One region of the Desulfosporosinus paludis genome, then DNA from elsewhere that is predicted to be linked to it. Evidence: riboswitches for the same ligand, from Rfam matches in the RefSeq annotation. Region 1 holds a riboswitch; the other holds the start of a gene.
The links. A riboswitch is a leader RNA that binds a small molecule or an ion and turns the genes downstream of it on or off. The one in region 1 is predicted to bind cobalamin.
Positions count from the first base shown of each region.

Region 1 (5,371 bases):
GTAGCGGCACCAGGTACGGCGTTCGAAGAGTAAAGCACTGACCATGACGCCACCTAAAATGAGTAATAAGAGGGTTCCAGATCCTCGGGGTGATTCTACAATTCCCCAAATGTGATCGGACCAAGTAATTAAGATGAAGGTAATATCGATGATCCAAAGACCATATTTACGGATAAACTTTGGAACCTTCATGTTGGCCCCAAATAATTTTTGGGTTAAATCACTAACCCAGGCGAAAGGACAGATTCCACACCAAAATCGGCCCAGCAGAAAGAAGAAAAAGGGAATGAGGGGCCACCAAAGAACCCAAGTGGCAGCGGAACCAAAGTTCTCTCCGACGTTTGTCGGACCTGCTAAGGTTTCGACCATAATTACCCCAAAAACTAAAACGGTGATCCACTGGAAAATTCTTGGGTAGAAAGGACTTTTAAGAAAACGTTTAAGCAAAGGAATATTAAGGAAGTTTATAGGTTGCTTTTTAGAAGACATTACAATTTTCCTCTACTTTCTTAGTTTTTCATTTTCTTTTCTTTAAGATTGCGGCGAGTATTCCGACAATTACAATGACACCGGCAACACTGCCTATAAGAACGAAATTCGGTCCTGATTTACCAACTGTTAAGGGAAAATTAACCGTGCTGTCACCGAGAGGGGAAGAAATAGTAATCGTTTGATTCCATTGCCCAGGTTGGTTAAAAGACATACCTTGCATCATATACGAACCAGCGTCCATGGCCATTGAACCCATGGAAGACTGTTCTTGCATGGCCGTCCCACCTTGTTTATCCATACCGGAAGACATGTCCATACCAGGCATGCTGTTGTTGCTATCAGAGCCTTTTATGCTTCCGCTACTGCTCATTGTTGTTGGGTCCATCATTACTTTAGCTCCGGTAACCGGTTTGCCGGTAGCCTTATCTGTAACGATAACCGTAAAAGTAGCTGGTTGATTTGCCACGAGGGTTTCCGGGTTAGTCTGCATGATTACATGGTAAGGGCCCGCATCCTGTTCTAGTCCACCAGATGCAGCCAGGGTATTTGAAGCAATCACGAGAGTTAAGAGCAACAGAGATAGGGAAAAAAGGATTTTCTTCATTGGTTTTCTTGAAACGTTCATAAACACACTCCTCTAAAAATAAAGTCGAATTTCTAATGTGCAAAAACGATGCCAAGTTGGGTTTGTTATTAGTAAATTTTTAGTCTTAGGTTATAGAGTCTGCTTGGATCAGTATCTAAGCCCATTCAATCAAAACGAACGACGACTTTTTGAATCAACTTTTAAATGATTGCAAGTAATTTCAATTTCCATGTGTGGGATATGACACAGTGTATTGCGCCTTATCCCACAACCTTCTCATAACGTCCAAAATCACAGTAATTTTTTTGTATTTTATTCGCTACTCCTCCTCATAAACTTTCATTTTTCAGCCTTGTTTCATGATTGTGGTTCAGTCATGCTGTTAGTTTAACTTTCTGATACGATAAACTGATGAAAAAGTTGTGAATTTCTCATGAAGAAGGATAGCTGATAGAGGTATTAATCTGATTGCATACGAACGGAAAATGAGTAAGCTTGAGCCTACTCATTCCATGTGGAAAATATTTTTTACGTATATTCTGGAGGTCTTGCTATATAAGTTCAGGTAATGACAAAAAAAGACCTAGCAGTCAAGACTATGCAATGCTTAGAAGATGATTTCTGTATTCAACAGGAGTCATCTTCTTTAAATTCCATTGATATCTGAAATTGTTATAGTAGTTCATATATTGGTCTATCTCATATTTAAGCTCATCTAAAGTTTCACATGGTTTGATATACGCTTTATCTTAAGAGATAAACTTGCAAGGGTTTGAACTCGAACTGAGCCGAGAGTTTCTGCTTTGGGGTTTTTAGGGAGTTTGGTATATGACTCACTTAAACTTAATGCGTTTCCCTCGAAACGATAACGTTGTTTTAGCTCCTTTACCATCCCAATGATGTGAAGTCTCTTATCCATCAGTTTTGAAGTAGTGGTGCATGAGTAAACCAGCCATCCATCAGAAGGTAATCCGCCGAGAATCCAGCATTTAAATTTTCTGTCAATAGACAGAAATATTTTGTCGCAACTTAGATATATACAGGGTTGGAGGTAACTTTTGCTATGCGAAAGTTGAGTTACTTAGTTATTAGTTGCGCAGATAGGGCAATTATTCAGGGCGAAAAGTCGCGCAGTCTGTCATTTCTGAGGAGCTAGCGTTAGGGGCTTGAATTTCGATCTAACTTAGCTCCCGAGTGTCACTGACACTCCCGTATGCCGAAATAGTGTGATTGTTTTGGCAAGTTGGTACTAGACATACTTAATTGTTTCATGATACCATAAATACAATTAAATATCTGGGATGAGTGATTCCTTCCCGAGGGAAGGAATTGAAAAGGGAAGTCAGTTAAAGCTGACGCGGTGCCCGCCACTGTATAAGGGAGGTAACTCACAAAGTGTCACTGGGATTTATCCGGGAAGACGTGAGTTAACGAAGAACTTGAGCCAGGAGACCTGCTTATTCCGAATTTGAACTACCTACGGGAATGTTAGGGGGTGTATACCTGTGTATTCAGGATTACTTTTGTTACCTGATACAGGTTAAGCTTTTTACCCTTCTGTTGGTGAAGGGTTTTTTTGTTTTTATTTACTACCTCCAAGCATGGGGTATCGGGTACGGTATGATCAGTTAATCCAGCAAATGTCCTTTCAAGGCTTGGTAATAAAAGGAGGATAAATTTTGAAAAACATCCATGTAAAAATGAAGAGTCGTCCTAAATGGCTCAGTTTTGGAGTGGCAGTAACAGGAATACACCTTTTGGGCATGACGATGTTGTTTTTGAATTTAAAGCAATATCCACAATTACTAGGGTTTGCTTTTCTTGCTTACACACTAGGCTTACGTCATGCTTTTGATGCTGATCACATCGCGGCGATCGATAACACAGTACGTAAAATGATTCAGCAAAAACAGGATCCGATGGGGGTTGGATTTTTCTTCTCGCTTGGCCATTCTACTGTTGTCTGCATAATGGCAATTATTACAGCATTTTCAATGCATTGGGCACAACAGAACATTCCACAAATACAAGCTATCGCTGGTCTGATCGGAACTGCGGTTGCTGGAAGTTTTCTTTTGCTTATCGGGCTATTTAATCTTTACATTTGGTTTGATATCTATGGGTTCTTCTTAAAATTGCGTCGAGGTGAGATCGATGAAGAAAATCTTGATCAACTACTTTTAAACCGGGGCTTCTTATCCCGCTTCTTTAAACCTCTATATCGGTTTATTAACAAGAGTTGGCATGTTTATCCACTGGGCTTTCTCTTCGGTTTAAGCTTTGATACTGCATCAGAAGTAGCATTATTAGCAATTTCTGCTACTCTTGGTTCCAAAGGAATGCCTATTACTGCAATTCTATCATTACCGATTATATTTGCTGCTGGTATGAGCCTAATGGACACTGCGGATGGGGTTTTCATGACAACTGCTTATCATTGGGCATTTTCTACTCCGCTACGTAAGATTTATTATAATTTATCGGTTACCGGCCTTTCTGTTATTGCAGCATTGTTTATCGGCTTAATCGAATTGGCCCAGATAATTACTCCAAAGCTTGGACTTAATGGAGGAGTTTGGGGATGGATACAAAACCTTAACTTCGGTGGAATAGGCTATTTGCTTGTTGGGCTGTTCGTATTAGCGTGGGGTGTCTCATATCTTTTATGGAAGGTTTTACGGTTGGAGAATGCGTAGGGATTAAGAAAATTATCAAAGATAAGTTAAAACGGTTTTGTCAAAGCTATTAAAAACACGGGAAAGGCCAATTAGGCTTCCCCGTGTTTTCGTGTTTTGTTTATGTGTTGATTATCTTGCAAAATATTTGAATGCAACTCTAGTGATATTTAGATATTAGTTATTTTGATCCAGATGAGTGACCAACATTACCATGGCAGGATATGCAGCTTACGTTGCCAGAAATCATAGGCTGGTGGCTGATAGGTGGGGCATTCGGCGCAGATCCAGGAGCGAGAGTAATGTTTTTAGCATTAGGATAGGCACTGTCTTTTCCGCTATGACAATACAAACAAGCATCGATATGCGGCGTCCATGCAAGTGTAGCAGGGACTTGATTAGTGAAATGAAGATACAGTTCTTTATAACTGCTTAGCTTACGCACTATGTAGCCCAGATTTCCTGGAGCAGCGTGACAACTTAAACACTCCACATCTTTGTGCGGTCCTGTTTGCCAAGAAGCGACTTGGGGAGCAATTTCGTGGCAAGAGGTGCAAAATTGCGGGCGGGAGGTGTAGTGCATCCCGGCATACGCTGCAGCAATTAGCACGACAATTACAATCAATCCAATAAACACAGTTCTTTGGGCCTTACTGGCTTTGGCCGGCTGCCCTTCGTTCGGTGCCATATTCATCATCCCCTTTTAATACGTTTTGACGACTCCTTTCGCAATTCCGTTCTTATTGTTACATTAAATTCTCAAAAATATGTAATAATATCCGCACTGAAACATCTTTCGCGTTTGGTATAAAACAAGCATTTTTCGGCAAACTAGGGATGTTTAAGGAACCAGTGAAGGAGGTAATTTTCAGTGCGTCGGCTTAAAATTCTTGTATTATGCATCTTGACTTTAGTCATTATCACTCTGGTTGCAGCCTGTAATACACAGACTCCCGCACCAACTCAACAGACCCCGACGACAAACGTGACTCAAACTGCGAACACTAATCTCACCTATGTCGGAGAACAAACCTGTCAATCGTGTCATAAGAAAGCAAACTACGACAAAACACCGCATTTTCAATCCTTTAAACCATTGTCTGCTTACAAACTCGACAAGACCTACGGCACGGTTACTGTCTATGATGGAGCTGCCAATAATGCAAAATCTACAACTGTCGATTTAAGCAAAGCACTTGGCGTGCAAATGGATACCTATGTTGTGGCTCAGATCCCGAAAGACGCTGGTTTTGCCAAGCAGTATTATCGGGTGGGTCATTTAATCAAGAATCCTGACGGAACGTATAAGATCGATAACCCTGGCTTGGTCAAAGGCACACAGAACTGGTCTGCAGGAGATTACTCTTGCCTTGATTGCCATAGCCCAGGTATGGGTAAAGCAGGTACACCGGACTTAACAATTACCTGCGAATCTTGTCATGGTCCGGGAAGCGCTCACATTGCAGCTACCACAGATGATCAAAGGAAGGCCACCATGCCATTGCCGACTTCTACGACCTGTTTGAAGTGCCATCAGAGTGATCCGACGAAAGATACCACAACAGGCGCCACAGCAGGTGCGATTATTACCACGAACCACTATGGCACACGTGACTAT
Region 1 is NZ_CP144211.1:1,635,846-1,641,216, reverse strand. Features, by position in the region: gene VZF35_RS08370 (4Fe-4S binding protein) at 1-489, opposite strand, end outside; gene VZF35_RS08365 (hypothetical protein) at 518-1,117, opposite strand; partial or broken gene VZF35_RS08360 (IS3 family transposase) at 1,675-1,827, opposite strand; partial or broken gene VZF35_RS08355 (IS4 family transposase) at 1,809-2,086, opposite strand; cobalamin riboswitch at 2,365-2,554, shown strand; gene VZF35_RS08350 (HoxN/HupN/NixA family nickel/cobalt transporter) at 2,767-3,774, shown strand; gene VZF35_RS08345 (cytochrome c3 family protein) at 3,935-4,441, opposite strand; gene VZF35_RS08340 (cytochrome c3 family protein) at 4,625-5,371, shown strand, end outside.

Region 2 (5,371 bases), 830 kb from region 1:
TCACTAATGCTTCATATTGTTTCAAAATATCTTTAAGAGAAATCACGATCTGGTCGATATTTATAGTAGGAGCAGGCGTTGATGAATCAGTATCTGATAAGTCCTGCCATGTCATAGATTTGTAAGAACTAGCTAACCTTGCTAGTACAGCAGCTATGATTAAAAAACTTATTATACCGGCAATGACAAGCCTTTTCCTTCTTTTAACAGTTGTTGAAAACATAACGTTTGGCCTCCTGTTTTTATTTCAATAGATTCCTCGAATCAGAGCACATGAATTTGTCTGTAAGCTATAACTATTGAAATAAAATGCAACTTATTCCACCCCATCGGGCTAAAGTTGGATTAAGTTGCTAACAATCCTAACCTGCCTACCTAATGAGAAAGGGTTACATTTAATTGGGATTGTGCTATTCGATTAATAAGCCAGGAGGAAGTTCAAGATGCCGACAAGAAGAAGTTTCTTAAAATGCATGTTGGGTGTGGGTGCAGGGTTACTACCCTGGTACGGCTGGCCGGAATTGCTTAAGAAACCTAAAGCTGTACCTACTTTTATAGACACAAGTGAATTAATGAAAAAAACTGCTCACAATCTTCCTCAGACGGATACTCCGTACCTAAACAGGACAGCAATGGAAGACATTTCGTTTTTTGTACATCCTGAATTGCAGGGACGTCGGAGTGGTACTGCCGGTGAAGAAAAGGCTGCAGCTTATCTTATAGATCAAATGAAAGGTCTGGGCTTGGAGCCTTTGGGCGATTTAGTGGACAATCAAAATCGTAATTACTTAAACGTTTTTACTGTTTATCCGGTAGTCGAAGAATTTTATAAGGGTCGCCTAACATTCCGCCCGGGGAATTCTAATGATCTTCGTACCCCCAGCGCCAATGTGATAGGAGGTTTAATAGGAACAAATAGTCAGGAATCTGTTATTTTGTCAGCTCACTATGACCATCTGGGCATTTTTAATGGTAATCTTTATCCTGGGGCTAACGATAATGCTTCTGGGGTTGGTTGTATTCTTGATGTCATGCGCAGATTGATCAAAGAAAGAATTAAACCTAATCGCAATGTAATATTAGCTTTCTGGGGCGCAGAAGAAATGGGATTTGTGGGCTCGTATTCTTTTATACAAAAACCGACTTTTCTTTTAAATGGTATACATGCAGTTTTTAACGTTGATACAATAGGAAATGGTCCGCTTAAGGAATTCGCATTGTGGGCCAATAGTGACAACAGGGCGCTGCAAGCTGTTCGGGCTGCTGCTGAAAATAAAGCAAATGCTGTATTGACCCCAAGTAATGGCTACAACAGTGATCAAGTTTTCTTCAACCTGGATCATGTTCCGGCTGTTACTTTAATGGCCAGAGATTGGCTTTTAAAAAATCACACCCCGGAAGATGTTCCGGATTTTATTAACCCGAAGAAAATTGCTCTTGCCAGCGATATCCTATATAATGCCCTTCAAAGCTTAATCGTTTAAAGCATGCAAAGCTTCATTGAGAAGAACCATATGAATATGATCTTCCCATTTGCCGTTAATTCGCAGGTATTTTTTAGCTAAGCCTTCGTTATAAAATCCGAGCTTTTCCACAACCCTCATTGACCGCATATTTCGGGGTAATATATTTGCTTCAATACGATGAAGCCCCATCGTGTTGAAGGCAAATTCGATAACTTTCTTAAGCGCCTCAGTCATGTAGCCCTGATTTATCTCCTCACCGTCTAATCTATAGCCTAGATGGCATGAATGAAAGGCCCCATAGACGATATTGTTTAAAGCCACTGACCCAATAGTTCTGGAAAACCCATCGCTTTTTCTGAAAAGCCAGACTCTGAATGTTCCACCTGCTGCTATTCTGGATATCTCGTCCCGCAATGCTTCCTGTTGGTAATGGATGGTATAGAATTTATGATCTTTGACTGCCTCCCATTCCCGGAGAAACTCCTCGTTGCGTTTAAAATAATCTAAAATTACCCCTACAAAGTTCTCATCCGAAACCCTTAGTACAAGACGTTCTGTTTCCAACTCTAGTTTTGCCAAATTCGGACTATTCATGATTTTTATCCTCCTGCTCCAATGATTCTAGGGTAAGTAAGTGTGCCAGTGTTTGGCGCTAATCAGACAACCAGTTGTCTGGGCGATCTTCTAGGTTACGATGACATAAGAAAAGCCGCTAATTTTATTCAGCGGCGTAGGTATTAGCCTAAAAATCAAATGATTTTGGAGGATTTGGCGAAAAATCGTAAATAGTCGCTTTTCCATGTTCTAAATAAAAAAGTTTAAGAACGGGATTGTCTGCTGACTGATAAAGCTGTTTAAGATTAGGGGCGTGTTCGAAGATTTTTTCCTTCATGCGGATGTCCTCCTCAAACGTGATTTCTCCGCTGACTCTAACCCAAACCATGTCTTTGGTAGTTTTGGAGAATTCAATATAGGGCACAGCCATTAATTGTTTATAGACCTCTTTAGTACTTGCAGTGCAGAAATATAGTCTTCCTTTTTCTTCAAACATGAATCCCCATGGTCTAACTCTCGGTTTCCCTTCATCAACTGTAGCTAAATATCCAACAGCTGAACGGTCGTTTAAAATGGACAGTACTTCATTCACGTTAATTCGCCCCCTATACACCTTTTGTTAGATTGTACCTCGCAACTAAAAATAATGCAAAAAACCTGAGAATTTCGATCTTAATTACCAGAGCTGCAGCAACAGCGTTGTGATTCATAGCCGCTGTAATTTTTGTTTTGCCAAATATTACAACAGTTAAAACCCTCCCAATTGGAGCAAAATAATTAACATTAAGAATGGGGGGGAGTATGTTGAAGTCTTTTATTAAACTAACGGATTCATTACTGAGATTTGGTAAGATGAGGGATTCTATCACGATTGGGCTTTTGGGAGGTTTAATAGGAACAATCTTTATGGATATATCAAATCTGTTAATATTCAAGGCAGGTAAAACCGAGGCCTTATATGGACATATAGCAGGCGGATTATTTGTAGCTCCTTTCAGAACAAAACGCAGAAAGAATTTTATTTTAGGCCAGATGACTCATTTAGGAATAGGCTCAATTTGGGGAACGTTATTAACCTATCTCTTAAAGAAAACAGGGAAAGATCATCACCTGATTAAAGGATTGTTCATATCAATGTTAACCCTTGGCAGCCTTATTGGCGGGCAAAAATTTGGTATGCTAAAGAAGTTTGGATTGACAAAGACGTTCTACTCAGCTGTATGGAACCATCTTGTATACGGGTTGGTTTCTGCACAGGCCATAGTGATGATAGCAGATCCAATCATATTTGCATCATCGAAGGATGCTAAAGAGAGCTGTCAACAAATTAGGCGAAAGGCCAGTTATCCCTGTTCAGTCAGATCTTCGAATGAGTTGGTTCAATCAAAAGATGATCATTTTAAATCGCATCAACTTTAAAACCCCTTATTGACAAACTAATTGAATTATTCTATTATAAAGTCAACTAAATACATATTTATAGGTGCCCATCAAGGGATAATAGGGAACCAGGTTAAAATCCTGGACGGACCCACCACTGTAATTAGATGTTGAAAATGTACATTTGCCACTGGTGTAACTGGGAAGGCGTACATTTGAGTCTATAAGTCAGGAGACCTGCCTACAAAATAATTCAAAAAGAACAATGGTAAAGTTCTAGCTTCTTGAAAGCTAGAACTTTTTATTTTTTTAATTTAGGAGTGTCTATGGAGACAATTGCAACCATAATAATCGAAAAACTTGTATTTCCAAATGAAGAAAAGCCTGCTCTTAAAAACATTAACTTTGAAATTAAGCGAGGTGATTTTATTGTTATTACCGGTGGTGTTGCTTCTGGCAAGTCGATTTTATTGCACTCGATCACAGGTGCTATTCCACACTATCATAACGCGGAATTAACAGGTAAAATCACAATCTTAGGCCAAGATATTAAGGATGTGCATCTCAATCATATGTCAGATTATGTGGGATACATGATGCAGGAACCCCATAATCAAATCATCAGTCTCGATGTCTATGAAGATGTTGCTTTTGGCCTCGGCAATCTGGGGATTCCTTGTGAACAAACAGAGCAGATTGTTAATAATACGTTGAAATTTGTGGGTTTGGACGGTTATGAGAACAGACAGACCGCTTCGCTTTCCGGAGGCCAGGCTCAACGTGTGGTTTTGGCAGGTGTTTTAGCCCTTAATGCTCCAATTTTGATTCTTGATCAACCAACCGCTGAGCTGGATCCTCAAGGTCGCTTAGAGATTTATAAGCGCTTAAGTCAGCTTAATAAACATCAAAACCTTACGATCGTTTTGGTTATGGATCGAATTGAAGAGGTCCTCAGTTATGCTAACAGAGTCTTTTATCTTAAGGATGGTGAAATTATCAAGGAGTATTTGCCTGAAGACTATTACAACGATCAGGTCTTACTCCAAAAGAGAAGGTTGAAATACGCCGCTGATGCTGCAATAGCTAACAGTAGTCCTAAGGAAAGTATCGCTAAAATCATCAATGTTTCCTATCGATACAGAAATAATCTAATAGGTTGTGAAGATATTCATTTAGAAGTTTATAAGGGTGATTTTATATCAATCATTGGTTTAAACGGATCTGGAAAATCGACTTTAGCCAAATTGCTTATCGGTCTCTTAAAGCCTTGTAAAGGTGAAATCAAACTGTTTGGCAAGCTGTTGAATAGGGAAAACCTGACAAAAATCCGCACACAAATAGGTTTTCTATTTCAAAACCCCGACCACCAGATCTTTGCAAGCACCTTGGAAGAAGAAGTTGGATTTTCGTTGAAGCTAAGAGGGGAGCGAGAGGCAGTCATTGATCAGAAAATTGATGAGTGCTTAGAATTCGTAGGGCTGCTGGATTATAAGAAAATGCATCCTCAGCGCTTAAGCCGTGGTCAGAGACAGCTTTTAGCCTTAGCCTCCATCCTTGCCGGTGATCCGGAATTCATCATTGCTGATGAACCCACCTCGGGCCTCGATGAAAACCAAGGGTTTATGATTATGAATAAACTTTTCGACTTATCTCAAAAAGGCAAAACAATTTTGTGTATAACCCACGATCTCACGTTGGCCAAAGCCTATTCGAATCGCTTAGTTGCGCTGAATAACCATCGCCTGCAATTTGATATTTCCATAAAAGATCTTCCGGAATATAACGAGGCACTTAAAGAAATTGGACTGAATTTTCAAGACATTGCTTTATTTAGGGGGGGCTGGGATGGGAGTTTCTAAGCTAGATCCCCGGACGAAGTTAGTCTGGTATGCACTGATGATCTACTTTGCCCTGAGTTGTCAAACCGCTGTTCAGTTGAGTCTTGTTTTATTAGTATGCATTGTAGCCTC
Region 2 is NZ_CP144211.1:800,913-806,283, reverse strand. Features, by position in the region: gene VZF35_RS04215 (hypothetical protein) at 1-223, opposite strand, end outside; gene VZF35_RS04210 (M28 family metallopeptidase) at 444-1,484, shown strand; gene VZF35_RS04205 (GNAT family N-acetyltransferase) at 1,473-2,060, opposite strand; gene VZF35_RS04200 (pyridoxamine 5'-phosphate oxidase family protein) at 2,209-2,613, opposite strand; gene VZF35_RS04195 (hypothetical protein) at 2,823-3,440, shown strand; cobalamin riboswitch at 3,486-3,661, shown strand; gene VZF35_RS04190 (ABC transporter ATP-binding protein) at 3,728-5,260, shown strand; gene VZF35_RS04185 (energy-coupling factor transporter transmembrane component T family protein) at 5,247-5,371, shown strand, end outside.
Region 2: it holds a riboswitch for cobalamin, as region 1 does, so the genes downstream of both, VZF35_RS04190 (ABC transporter ATP-binding protein) here and VZF35_RS08350 (HoxN/HupN/NixA family nickel/cobalt transporter) in region 1, are expected to answer to the same signal.